One region of the Streptomyces sp. NPDC006368 genome, then DNA from elsewhere that is predicted to be linked to it. Evidence: riboswitches for the same ligand, from Rfam matches in the RefSeq annotation. Region 1 holds a riboswitch; each other region holds the start of a gene.

What was found. Region 1 has a riboswitch for cyclic di-AMP ahead of ABZZ38_RS23600 (LysM peptidoglycan-binding domain-containing M23 family metallopeptidase). Riboswitches for the same ligand answer to the same signal wherever they lie in the genome.
Region 2: linked by a shared signal. The riboswitch ahead of ABZZ38_RS14795 (C40 family peptidase) and the one ahead of ABZZ38_RS23600 (LysM peptidoglycan-binding domain-containing M23 family metallopeptidase) in region 1 are both predicted to bind cyclic di-AMP.
Region 3: linked by a shared signal. The riboswitch ahead of ABZZ38_RS23030 (M23 family metallopeptidase) and the one ahead of ABZZ38_RS23600 (LysM peptidoglycan-binding domain-containing M23 family metallopeptidase) in region 1 are both predicted to bind cyclic di-AMP.

What each region holds. Positions count from the first base shown of each region.
Region 1 is NZ_JBEXQK010000037.1:47,328-50,592, forward strand. Features, by position in the region: gene ABZZ38_RS23595 (tyrosine-protein phosphatase) at 1-688, opposite strand, end outside; cyclic di-AMP (ydaO/yuaA leader) riboswitch at 1,344-1,505, shown strand; gene ABZZ38_RS23600 (LysM peptidoglycan-binding domain-containing M23 family metallopeptidase) at 1,510-2,400, shown strand; gene ABZZ38_RS23605 (SGNH/GDSL hydrolase family protein) at 2,542-3,265, shown strand, end outside.
Region 2 is NZ_JBEXQK010000016.1:15,532-18,796, reverse strand. Features, by position in the region: gene ABZZ38_RS14800 (polyprenyl synthetase) at 1-89, opposite strand, end outside; cyclic di-AMP (ydaO/yuaA leader) riboswitch at 1,163-1,344, shown strand; gene ABZZ38_RS14795 (C40 family peptidase) at 1,348-1,824, shown strand; gene ABZZ38_RS14790 (LysE family translocator) at 1,927-2,565, opposite strand; gene ABZZ38_RS14785 (ATP-binding protein) at 2,774-3,208, opposite strand.
Region 3 is NZ_JBEXQK010000035.1:63,594-66,858, forward strand. Features, by position in the region: gene ABZZ38_RS23025 (pitrilysin family protein) at 1-1,043, shown strand, start outside; cyclic di-AMP (ydaO/yuaA leader) riboswitch at 1,308-1,477, shown strand; gene ABZZ38_RS23030 (M23 family metallopeptidase) at 1,490-2,272, shown strand; gene ABZZ38_RS23035 (GntR family transcriptional regulator) at 2,492-3,157, shown strand.

The sequences.
Region 1 (3,265 bases):
ACTCGATCCGGGCGTCGAAGAGCGGGCTGAGCAGCTCCAGCACCTCGGGCGACATCCCGGAGGCGGTGGTGTCGCTGCGGCGCACCTTGTAGCGGCGGTGCGGGTCGTTCGACTTGAGGTAGTCCTCCTCGATCGCCTCGCGCTCGACGCCGAGCGCGAGCAGCGTCACCGCTATGGACAGGCCCGCCCGGTCCTTGCCGGCCGCGCAGTGCATCAGGGCCGGCACGCTGTCCTCGGCGAGGGCGTGCAGCACCCGGCTGTGCTCGGCGGTGCGGTCCTGGATGATCGCGCGGTACGCGTGCGACATCCGGGCCGCGCCCTTGCCGTCCGCCAGGATCTCGCGGAGCTGGTCGAGGTCCCCGTCGCGGACCATCCGCCAGAATTCGGCGCCGTCCGCCGGGTCGGAGAGGGGGATGTTCACGTTGCGTACGCCGGGCAGGGCCACGTCGGGGCCCTCCAGCCGCTGGTCGGCGGCGTTGCGGAAGTCGAAGATCGTGTGGAGTCCGAGGGAGCCCAGGAACGCCGCGTCCTCGCCGGTGGCGTGCGCGAGGTGGCCGCTGCGGAAGAGACGGCCGTACCGGACGCGCCGCCCGTCCACCGTCGGCAGTCCGCCCACGTCGCGGAAGTTGCGCACCCCGGTCAGTTCGGGCTCCTCGGTCGACGGGATGTGCGGCAGCTGCTGCGTCACGGGGGCTCCTCCGCGTCTGCCGTCGGCGCTGGTCGCCGACGATGTCGCGATCCGACGATACGACATCGATACCCCGGGCAATCATCTCCGTGCGGCCCGGAACGCCGTGCGGATACGCCGTGCGGAGACCGGGATGCAGGGGGTCGGCCGGGGCCGGAGCGGGCATGGCTCGCGCGGTGCGATTGGTCCGCCTTGCGCCGTTTGCTCCTTCTCGAGTGGCGCGGGCTCGGCGCCGGCCGGAGGCGCGGGCCGGCCTGGTGGTGTGGGCCGGCCCGGTGGCGTTGTCGGGGGCGGCCTTGTATGAATGCCGCGAAAGCGGACACTTCAGCGCTTTACCCCGCACTCCTGGGGGGATCGATTGCGAATGACGGTTCTGTCCGTATTGGGCTGTTCGGTATAACGTGCCCCAGTACCAAGGGAGATGGGACGGGGCACGTGAGCAGCGTCATAAGCGTGACGGTCCGTGGCCGGGAGCCGCGCGCAAATCCCTTGCCCGCAAAGGGGATACATGATCCGTAATCCACGGAGGGTGACCGTGATTCCGATGCGCCGGTCCGGAAATGAATGCCTTTCGGAAAGGCGTGGCTTGTTCGCGTCGACCCGACTGCTTTACGGTCACGGCAATCCGGCCGGACCGCCGAATCCTGCCGCCGGCCCGGAATTCGCACCCACTCACGCGTGGCAGGAGCGGGGGAACCAGGTAGTACGCCGATCCCGAAATCCCGGGACCGGCTTGGGGTGAAGTCGCGTCGACCACGCGACCGGGCATCTCCAGCCCGAACCCGACAGCTCACCTCGCAGGCGCCGGAGAGGAATTCGCCATGCCCGCGAAGGGTAAGCACCGCCGTCCCAAGTCCAGCACGATCACCCGTGGTTTCGTCGCCGCCGGTACCGGTGGCGCCGCCATCGCCATCCCGCTGCTCGGCGCCACCGGCGCCCACGCCGTGGAGAAGACCGCCGCGCCGACCGCCGCCCCGCAGCAGGTCGTCGCCGCCGCGAAGGCCGCGCCCCGCACGTACACCGTCGTCGCCGGCGACTATCTCGCCAAGATCGCCCACAACAAGAACGTCAAGGGCGGCTGGCAGAAGCTGTACAAGGACAACCGCGAGGTCATCGGTGAGGACCCCTCCCTCATCCTCCCGGGCATGAAGCTCACCCTCGGCGCCAAGTCCGCGGCCAAGCCCGCCACGGCCAAGCCCGCCGCGGCCAAGCCGAAGGCCGCCGACACCCGTGAGGAGACCCGCGCCTCCCGCTCCGCCGCCAAGGCCGAGGCCGCCCCGGCGCAGCCCGCCGCCGAGACCAGCGGTTCGGGCTTCACCGCCCCGGTCTCCGCCGGCGTCAGCACGCCCTACCGCGCCTCTGGCTCCATGTGGTCCTCCGGTTACCACACCGGTGTGGACTTCACGGCCTCCTCCGGTACCAGCGTCAAGGCCGTCGGCCCCGGCACCGTCGTCTCCGCCGGCTGGAGCGGTTCGTACGGCAACGAGGTCGTCATCAAGCACGCCGACGGCAACTACTCGCAGTACGCCCACCTCTCCTCCCTCTCCGTCTCCTCCGGGCAGAGCGTGAGCGGCGGCCAGCAGATCGGCCTGTCCGGCTCCACGGGCAACTCCACCGGTCCGCACCTGCACTTCGAGATCCGCACCAGCCCCAGCTACGGTTCGGACATCGACCCGCTCGCGTACCTCCGCCAGCACGGCGTCTCCATCTGAGACACCCGGCGGGCGTGAAGCCCGACCTCTGCCCGGCACCCCTGGTGCCGGGCAGAGGCGTATTCCGGCTTGGGCGAATCTTGACCGGTGGTGTTTCTCACCCTCCGTCAACCCCGCCTTACGGTCGCGTAGGTCACATCGATGGGTGAAAGATGGGTTCTCGTGGCAGACGATTCGACCTTCAGAGACAGTGACGCATTCGGGTCGTACGCGGCGATCGGTGACAGCTTCACCGAGGGCGTCGGAGACCCCGGTCCCGGTGGGACGTTCGTCGGCTGGGCGGACCGCCTGGCGGTGCTGCTCGCCGACCGGGTGCCGGATCCCGAGGCGTTCCGGTACGCCAACCTCGCCGTCCGCGGACGGCTCCTCGACCAGATCGTCGAGGAACAGGTCCCGCGGGCGAAGCAACTCGCCCCCGACCTGGTGACCTTCTGCGCGGGCGGCAACGACATCATCCGGCCCGGCAGCGACCCGGACGATGTGGCGGAACGCTTCGAGCGCGCCGTCGTCGACCTGACGTCCGCGGTGGGCACCGTCCTGGTGACGACCGGCTTCGACACCCGTGGCGTGCCGGTGCTGCGCCACCTGCGCGGCAAGATCGCCACGTACAACGGCCACGTCCGCGCCGTCGCCGACCGCTACGGTTGCCCCGTACTCGACCTCTGGTCCCTCAAGTCCGTCCAGGACAGGCGCGCTTGGGACGCGGACCGGCTCCATCTGTCCCCCGAGGGGCACACGCGCGTCGCCCTGCGGGCCGCCCAGGTGCTGGGCCTGCCGATCCCCGCCGACCCCGACCAGCCCTGGCCCCCGCTGCCGCCGCGCGGCACCCTCGAGGTGCGCCGCGACGACATCCAGTGGACGCGCG
Region 2 (3,265 bases), on a different contig from region 1:
AGGCCGGTGACCGCCAGATCGGCGACACCGGCCGCCAGGAGCACCGCGTCGTTCTCGATCGCGCGAGCGCGGTCCGTCGGAGGTGTCACGCCATCCCTTTCGTCGACTTCCTGAAGGATGCCGACCTCCGCATGGCGTCGCGGTGCGAATCACCTTTCGAGTGATCCATGGGACGGATTCCGGCGGCTCGGGCCGGAGGGTGTTACGGGAGCGGCCGACCGGGCACTCCCCGGGCGGGCCGGGCGTGGTGACCCCGGCAAGGCGGGCCGGGCTCCCCGCCGCGGCAGCGGGGCCGCGGGCGGGGTGTCACGCGCCGGGTCGGCCCGCTCCCGGAGGGCTGTGCGGAGGGCGGTGTTCCGCGGTGAGCCCGAAGCGGGGGCGTTCGCCGGGAGCTGAGCGGAGCGGGTGCGTCGTGGAGACCGAGCCGGCCGCGCCACCCTCCGTCCGCTCCGGCTCGGCTTCGCGTCGTCGCAGGTCATCCGCCGGCACCGGGGCCACGAGGGGCTTGCCGTGCCGGGTCACCACGAAGTGAGCGGTGCTGCCGCCCGAACCGCCGCCGCGGCCGGTGCCGACCCGCGCCGAGGGCCGATTCATCCCCGGCCACCTCGAAGCGGTGGACCTGCCGGGCCGGATCAACCCGGCGCGCCTCGAACGCACGTGCAGCGCCCTGCGCGCCGCGCGGGCGCTGGTCGGGCGCCCGACGGCGCCGCGGGACGCCCTGACGGCCAGGCACGAACGGGGTGGAGCGAGGCGCACGCCCCGACGCCGGCGCGTGCGCTGCCCGTCCTTGACGGGCAGCGCGGGGCCCGGGCGGGTGACGCTCCCTCAGGAGCGCGTCGGGTGAGGGAGTTGGGCCCTTCACGGATGGGTGCAGGGGTACGAGTCGCGCCCCCTCGTTCGGCGTACGCAAAAGAGGGAATTCCGTACGGGACGAGTTGCGCGTGAGCTGTACTCATCTGGCGGAACATCACCTTCCGCCGCTGGTACGGGGATCATCATTCGGGCGCCGTGTCGCGCCAAAACGCCCCTGTCCACTCGAATGGATCAGTCGTGAGGAGCCTCACATAAGGCCGTTTCGGCTCGGAATTTCACCGTGTCATGGGTCAAGATCCCTGTCGACGACAAGCCCCCGCCACCGCGGCGGGGCGGTCCGGGCGGACGCCGAGTCCTGCCGCCGTCCGGATAACTGGTCGACATGAGTGGATCGGCAGGAGTGGAGGACCCGAGCAGTACGGAGTGACCGCCCACGGTCGCTCCTTGGGGTGAAGCCGCGTCAGCGGCCGGGCAACTTCGCCAGCCCGAACCCGACAGGTCATCCTTCATAGGCGGCTGACGAAGGGTTGCGCCATGACCGCGCAGATTCATGTCCCGTCTCTGCTGTCCCGGGCCGGTGCCGTATCGGCACTCACCCTCGCCGCCGTCGGCGGCACGATGCTGGCGCCCGGCGCCGTATCGGATGCCGAGGCAGCGCCCGCCTACGCCGCCAAGGCGCTGAACGTGGCCGCCTCCAAGAAGGGTGCGCCCTACAAGTACGGAGCGACGGGCCCGTCCCGGTTCGACTGCTCCGGCCTCACGCTCTACTCGTACAAGCAGGCCGGCAAGACGCTGCCGCGCACCGCGCAGCAGCAGTACAACAAGACCCGCCACATCTCCGCGTCGAGCCGGACCAAGGGTGACCTGGTGTTCTTCCACTCCGGCGGAAGCGTGTACCACGTGGGGATCTACGCCGGCGGCAACAAGATCTGGCACTCGCCGAAGACCGGCTCGGTGGTCAAGCTGGACCGGATCTGGACGAAGTCCGTCTACTACGGACGCGTGCGCTGACGCCTCGCGCACGATCCGCGGTACGGGGGCCGGCGTCCGGAGACGTTCGGCGGCGCGCCCCTGTACCGCGCGCGTCGCCCGCTGCCGGGGGTGCGGGGGCGCTCAGCCCCCCGCCACCGGCGCGACGAGCAGCGTCACCCCCAGTACCGCGAGCCCCCCGCCGGTGACGCCCTGGACGGTCCTGGCGGTACGGGGCCGGCGCAGCCACCGGCCGAGCCGGTCCACCAGCAGGGCGACCGCCGGGAACCAGATCAGCGCGAGCACGACCACGATCGAGGCGAGGAGCAGGGTCCGCGGCAGGACGGCCACGCCGTCCGGCACGAACTGCGGCAGCAGGCTCAGGAAGAGCACCGGAGCCTTGGGGTTCAGGACATTGGTGAGAAAGCCCTGCCGCAGGCTCTCTCCGGCGCGGAGGGCCGACTGCTCCTCGTGCGCCCCGTCCACGCCGGGGCCGGAGGGCTTGAGCGCGCCCCGCAGCGCCTGTACGCCCAGGTAGAGGACGTACGCGCCACCCGCGATCTGGAGCGTCCGGTAGAGGACCGGCACCGCGACGAGCACCGCGGCCAGCCCGGCGACGGCGAGCGCGGTATGGACGACGAGACCGCCGGCCACCCCGACGGCGCAGGCGACACCGGCACGGCGGGAGGCCAGAGCGCTGCGTACGACCACCGTGAAGTCGGCGCCCGGCATGGCGATCATGCCGGCGGCCACCCCGAGGAAAGCGATGAGCTGTGCGTCCATCCCCCCAGCCTGCCGCGCCCAAGCCATTAGCCTGTACTTGGAATCTTGAAGGACCGCCTAAAGAAACGCTTAATGCACGTCGCGGTGCGCAGGCGACGCCGCGGCGGTCGGGGCCGACGGGCGGCGACGGGCGGCGACGGAGGGTGGGCGCCCGCCACCGGAGGCTTCCGGCCGGGAGGGGCCCGGGAAGGGGCCCCGCGAGGGTGAGCTAGTTCTGGACGGTGACCGTGGTCCAGGGCAGGGCGATCCAGACGGTTTTGCCGCCCTCCCGGGTCGGGGTGACGGTGAGCCGGCCGCCGCGCTCGGCGGTGAGCCAGCGGATGATGACCATGCCGCGGCCGTTGTCCTGCTGTACGGCGGCGGGCAGCCGCTGCGGCCAGCGCGGGTGGCTGTCGGTGACGCCGATGCGGAGCTGCTCGTCGCGCTCCAGCCGGAGGTCCACCGTGAAGGTGGGCGACTGCCCGAAGGTGTGCTGAACGGCGTTGGTGGCGAGCTCGGAGACGATCAGCCGTACGGTGTCCGCCGTGTCCGTGTCACCGGGCAGGCCCCATTCGCTGAGGACGTCCGCCACATATCTGCGGGCGGCGGAGACCGAGACGGGATCGCTCGGCAGAGTGACGGATGCTTCCTGATGGTCTGCCATGGCGAGGCTGTCCCTTTCCCACCGGGGCCGGACTCCGGACGAGGAGCGGATGTTGCG
Region 3 (3,265 bases), on a different contig from region 1:
CGGTCTCCCGCCTGGCCAAGGCCCTCGGACTGCTCGCCGAGGCCCTGCGCGCGCCCGCCTTCGCCGACGGCGAGGTCGAGCGCCTGGTCCGCAACCGGCTCGACGAGATCCCGCACGAGATCGCCAACCCCGGCCGCCGCGCCGCGATGCAGCTCTCCAAGGAGCTGTTCCCGGCCACTTCGCGCATGTCCCGCCCCCGCCAGGGCACCGAGGAGACCGTGGCGCGGATCGACTCCGCCGCCGTGCGCGGCTTCTACGAGGCCCATGTCCGGCCCGCCACGGCCACCGCGGTCGTCGTCGGCGACCTCACCGGCGTCGACCTGGACGCGGTCCTCGCCGACACCCTCGGCGCCTGGACCGGGGACGCGGCCGAGCCCCGCCCCGTGCCGCCGGTCACCGCCGACGACACCGGCCGGGTCGTCATCGTGGACCGGCCCGGCGCCGTGCAGACGCAGCTGCTGATCGGGCGCATCGGCCCCGACCGTCACGACCGCGTCTGGCCGGCCCAGGTGCTCGGCACGTACTGCCTGGGCGGCACCCTCACCTCGCGCCTGGACCGCGTCCTGCGCGAGGAGAAGGGCTACACCTACGGCGTGCGGGCCTTCGGCCAGGTGCTGCGCTCCGGTCCCGAGGGGAACGGCGCCGCGATGCTCGCCATCAGCGGCTCGGTCGACACCCCGAACACCGGCCCGGCGCTGGACGACCTGTGGAAGGTGCTGCGCACCCTGGCCGCCGAGGGCCTGACCGACGCCGAGCGCGATGTCGCCGTCCAGAACCTGGTGGGCGTGGCCCCCCTCAAGTACGAGACGGCCGCGTCCGTCGCGGGCACCCTCGCCGACCAGGTCGAGCAGCACCTCCCGGACGACTTCCAGGCGCAGTTGTACGCCCGCCTGGCCGAGACCGGGACCGTGGAGGCCACCGCGGCGGTCGTCAGCGCCTTCCCGGTGGACCGTCTGGTCACCGTGCTCGTCGGTGACGCCGCCCAGATCAAGGAACCGGTCGAGGCGCTGGGGATCGGTGAAGTGACCGTTGTCACCGGCTGATTGACCCGGCGTCGCTCCGTGCCGGCTCGCTGCGGCCGCTTCCGGCGTCCGCATCGGCGGCCGTTTCGGGCGTCCGCGCCATGCGGAACCCCGGCATCCACCATGGGTGCCGGGGTTCCGTCGTATGTCCGTTTTGTTGGGGAGGTTACGTGTCTGCCCTGTGGCGTGCACTACAAAAAACCGTGTCTGTTTGGTGATTGAAAGATCAGCCGCTTAGCGTCTGATGCGCTGTCCGCCCGCTGCACCCGCCGCACCCGCGGCACCGGACAGTCATCGCCGAATCCCCATCGGGCGCGAGCCCGGGGAGCCGGGGACCCGCCATACGCAGTCCCTGGGGTGAATCGGACGCCTTCGCATCCGTGCGGAGGGGCCCGTAGGAGACCTTCCTGCTCCGAACCCGTCAGCTAACCCGGTAGGCGAGAAGGAAGGAAAGGACCAACTGCTTCATGGCGTTCACCCGTACCACCGGGAAACACCGTGCCCCGAGCCGCCTGAGCCGCAAGCGCGCACATGTCGCCGGCGTCGCGGCCCTCGCCACCACCGGCGTCATCGGAACCCTCGCCTCCCCGGCGCTCGCCGCCGACACGGACACCCGCGCCCTTGAGGACACCGGCCTCAGCCAGGCGGTCATCACCGACACGCTCGCCGACCGCGTGGACGCCCAGGCCGAAGCCCAGGAGCGGGAGGCCGAGGAGGCCGCCGCCCTCGCCGAGGCCCAGGCGAAGGCCGAGGCCGAGGCGAAGCGCAGGGCCGAGGCCCGCGCCAAGGCAGCCCGGGACGCCGAGGAGCGCGCCGCCCGCGAGGCCGAGCGCAAGCGCCTCAACTCCTTCCAGCTCCCGGTCGCCGGCTCGTACGTCAGCACCGGCTACCAGACCGGCGGCGCCATGTGGTCCTCCGGCAGCCACACCGGCATCGACTTCCACGCGGCCTCCGGCACCACGGTCGTCTCCGTGGGCCTGGGCACCGTCGTCGAGGCCGGCTGGGGCGGCGCGTACGGCAACAACGTCGTGATCCGGATGAACGACGGCACGTACACCCAGTACGGCCACCTGTCGTCCATCAGCGTCTCGGTCGGCGAGCGCGTCATGCCGGGCCAGCAGATCGGGCTCGCCGGCTCCACCGGCAACTCCTCCGGCCCGCACCTCCACTTCGAGGCCCGCACGAGTGCCGAGTACGGCTCGGACATCGACCCCGTCGCGTACCTGCGCGCGCACGGCGTCGCGGTCTGACCCCCCGCGCCTCTCCAGGGCGGCACCCGCTTCCCGAAGGCCCCGGCCCGCCATGAGCCGGGGCCTTCGTCGTGCCCGCGCAGTGCCCGCGTCGGCCAAAAGATATCCATGGATTTCGATCAGGCGTCGGAAATCCAGCCGGGTTGCAATAGAGTCACTGAACACTCGTCAACTCGTCGATCGCACGCTGTTTCGCGCGGATTAAGTCGGAGGTTCGGTATGCGCATTCCCGCGCACTCGGTATGCACGGCGATTCGCGACGACATCGTGTCCGGTGTCTTCGAGCGCGGCAGCCGGCTCACCGAGGAGCAGCTGGCGCGCCGCTACGGCGTCTCCCGCGTCCCGGTCCGTGAGGCGCTGCGCACCCTGGAGTCGGAGGGCTTCGTCACCACCCGCCGGCACGCGGGCGCGTGCGTCGCCGAACCCACCGAGCAGGAGGCGGCCGATGTGCTGGAGATCCGTACGCTCCTGGAGCCGCTCGGGGCGGCGCGGGCGGCCCAGCGGCGCACCGAGGCGCACCTGAAAGTGCTGCGCGGCCTGGTCAGGCTGGGCCAGGAGCGGGCACGCCGCGGCCAGGGGGATGACCTGCGGTCGCTCGGCGGCTGGTTCCACGAGACCCTCGCCCAGGCGTCCGGCAGCCCCGGTCTGACCGCTCTGCTGACCCAGCTGCGACACAAGATCAGCTGGATGTACGCGGTCGACCAGCCGGCCCACCCGGTGGAGGCGTGGGCCGAGCACGGCGCGATCGTCGACGCGGTGGCGCGCGGCGACGCGGAACGGGCGCGGGCGCTCACCGCCCTGCACGCGGAGCGCTCGCTCGGGGCCCACCGGCTGCGCGTGAGGACTTCGCAACGTCACGTAAACACGGCGAGCGTCCGGAATTAACAGCGGGGCCGTATACAAATAAGGGCTCCGCGGCGGGCCTGAATTCGCCTGCCATGAACAGCGGAACCAGCGGAACCATAAACGAAACGGCTGAGCCGTGCGGCTCAA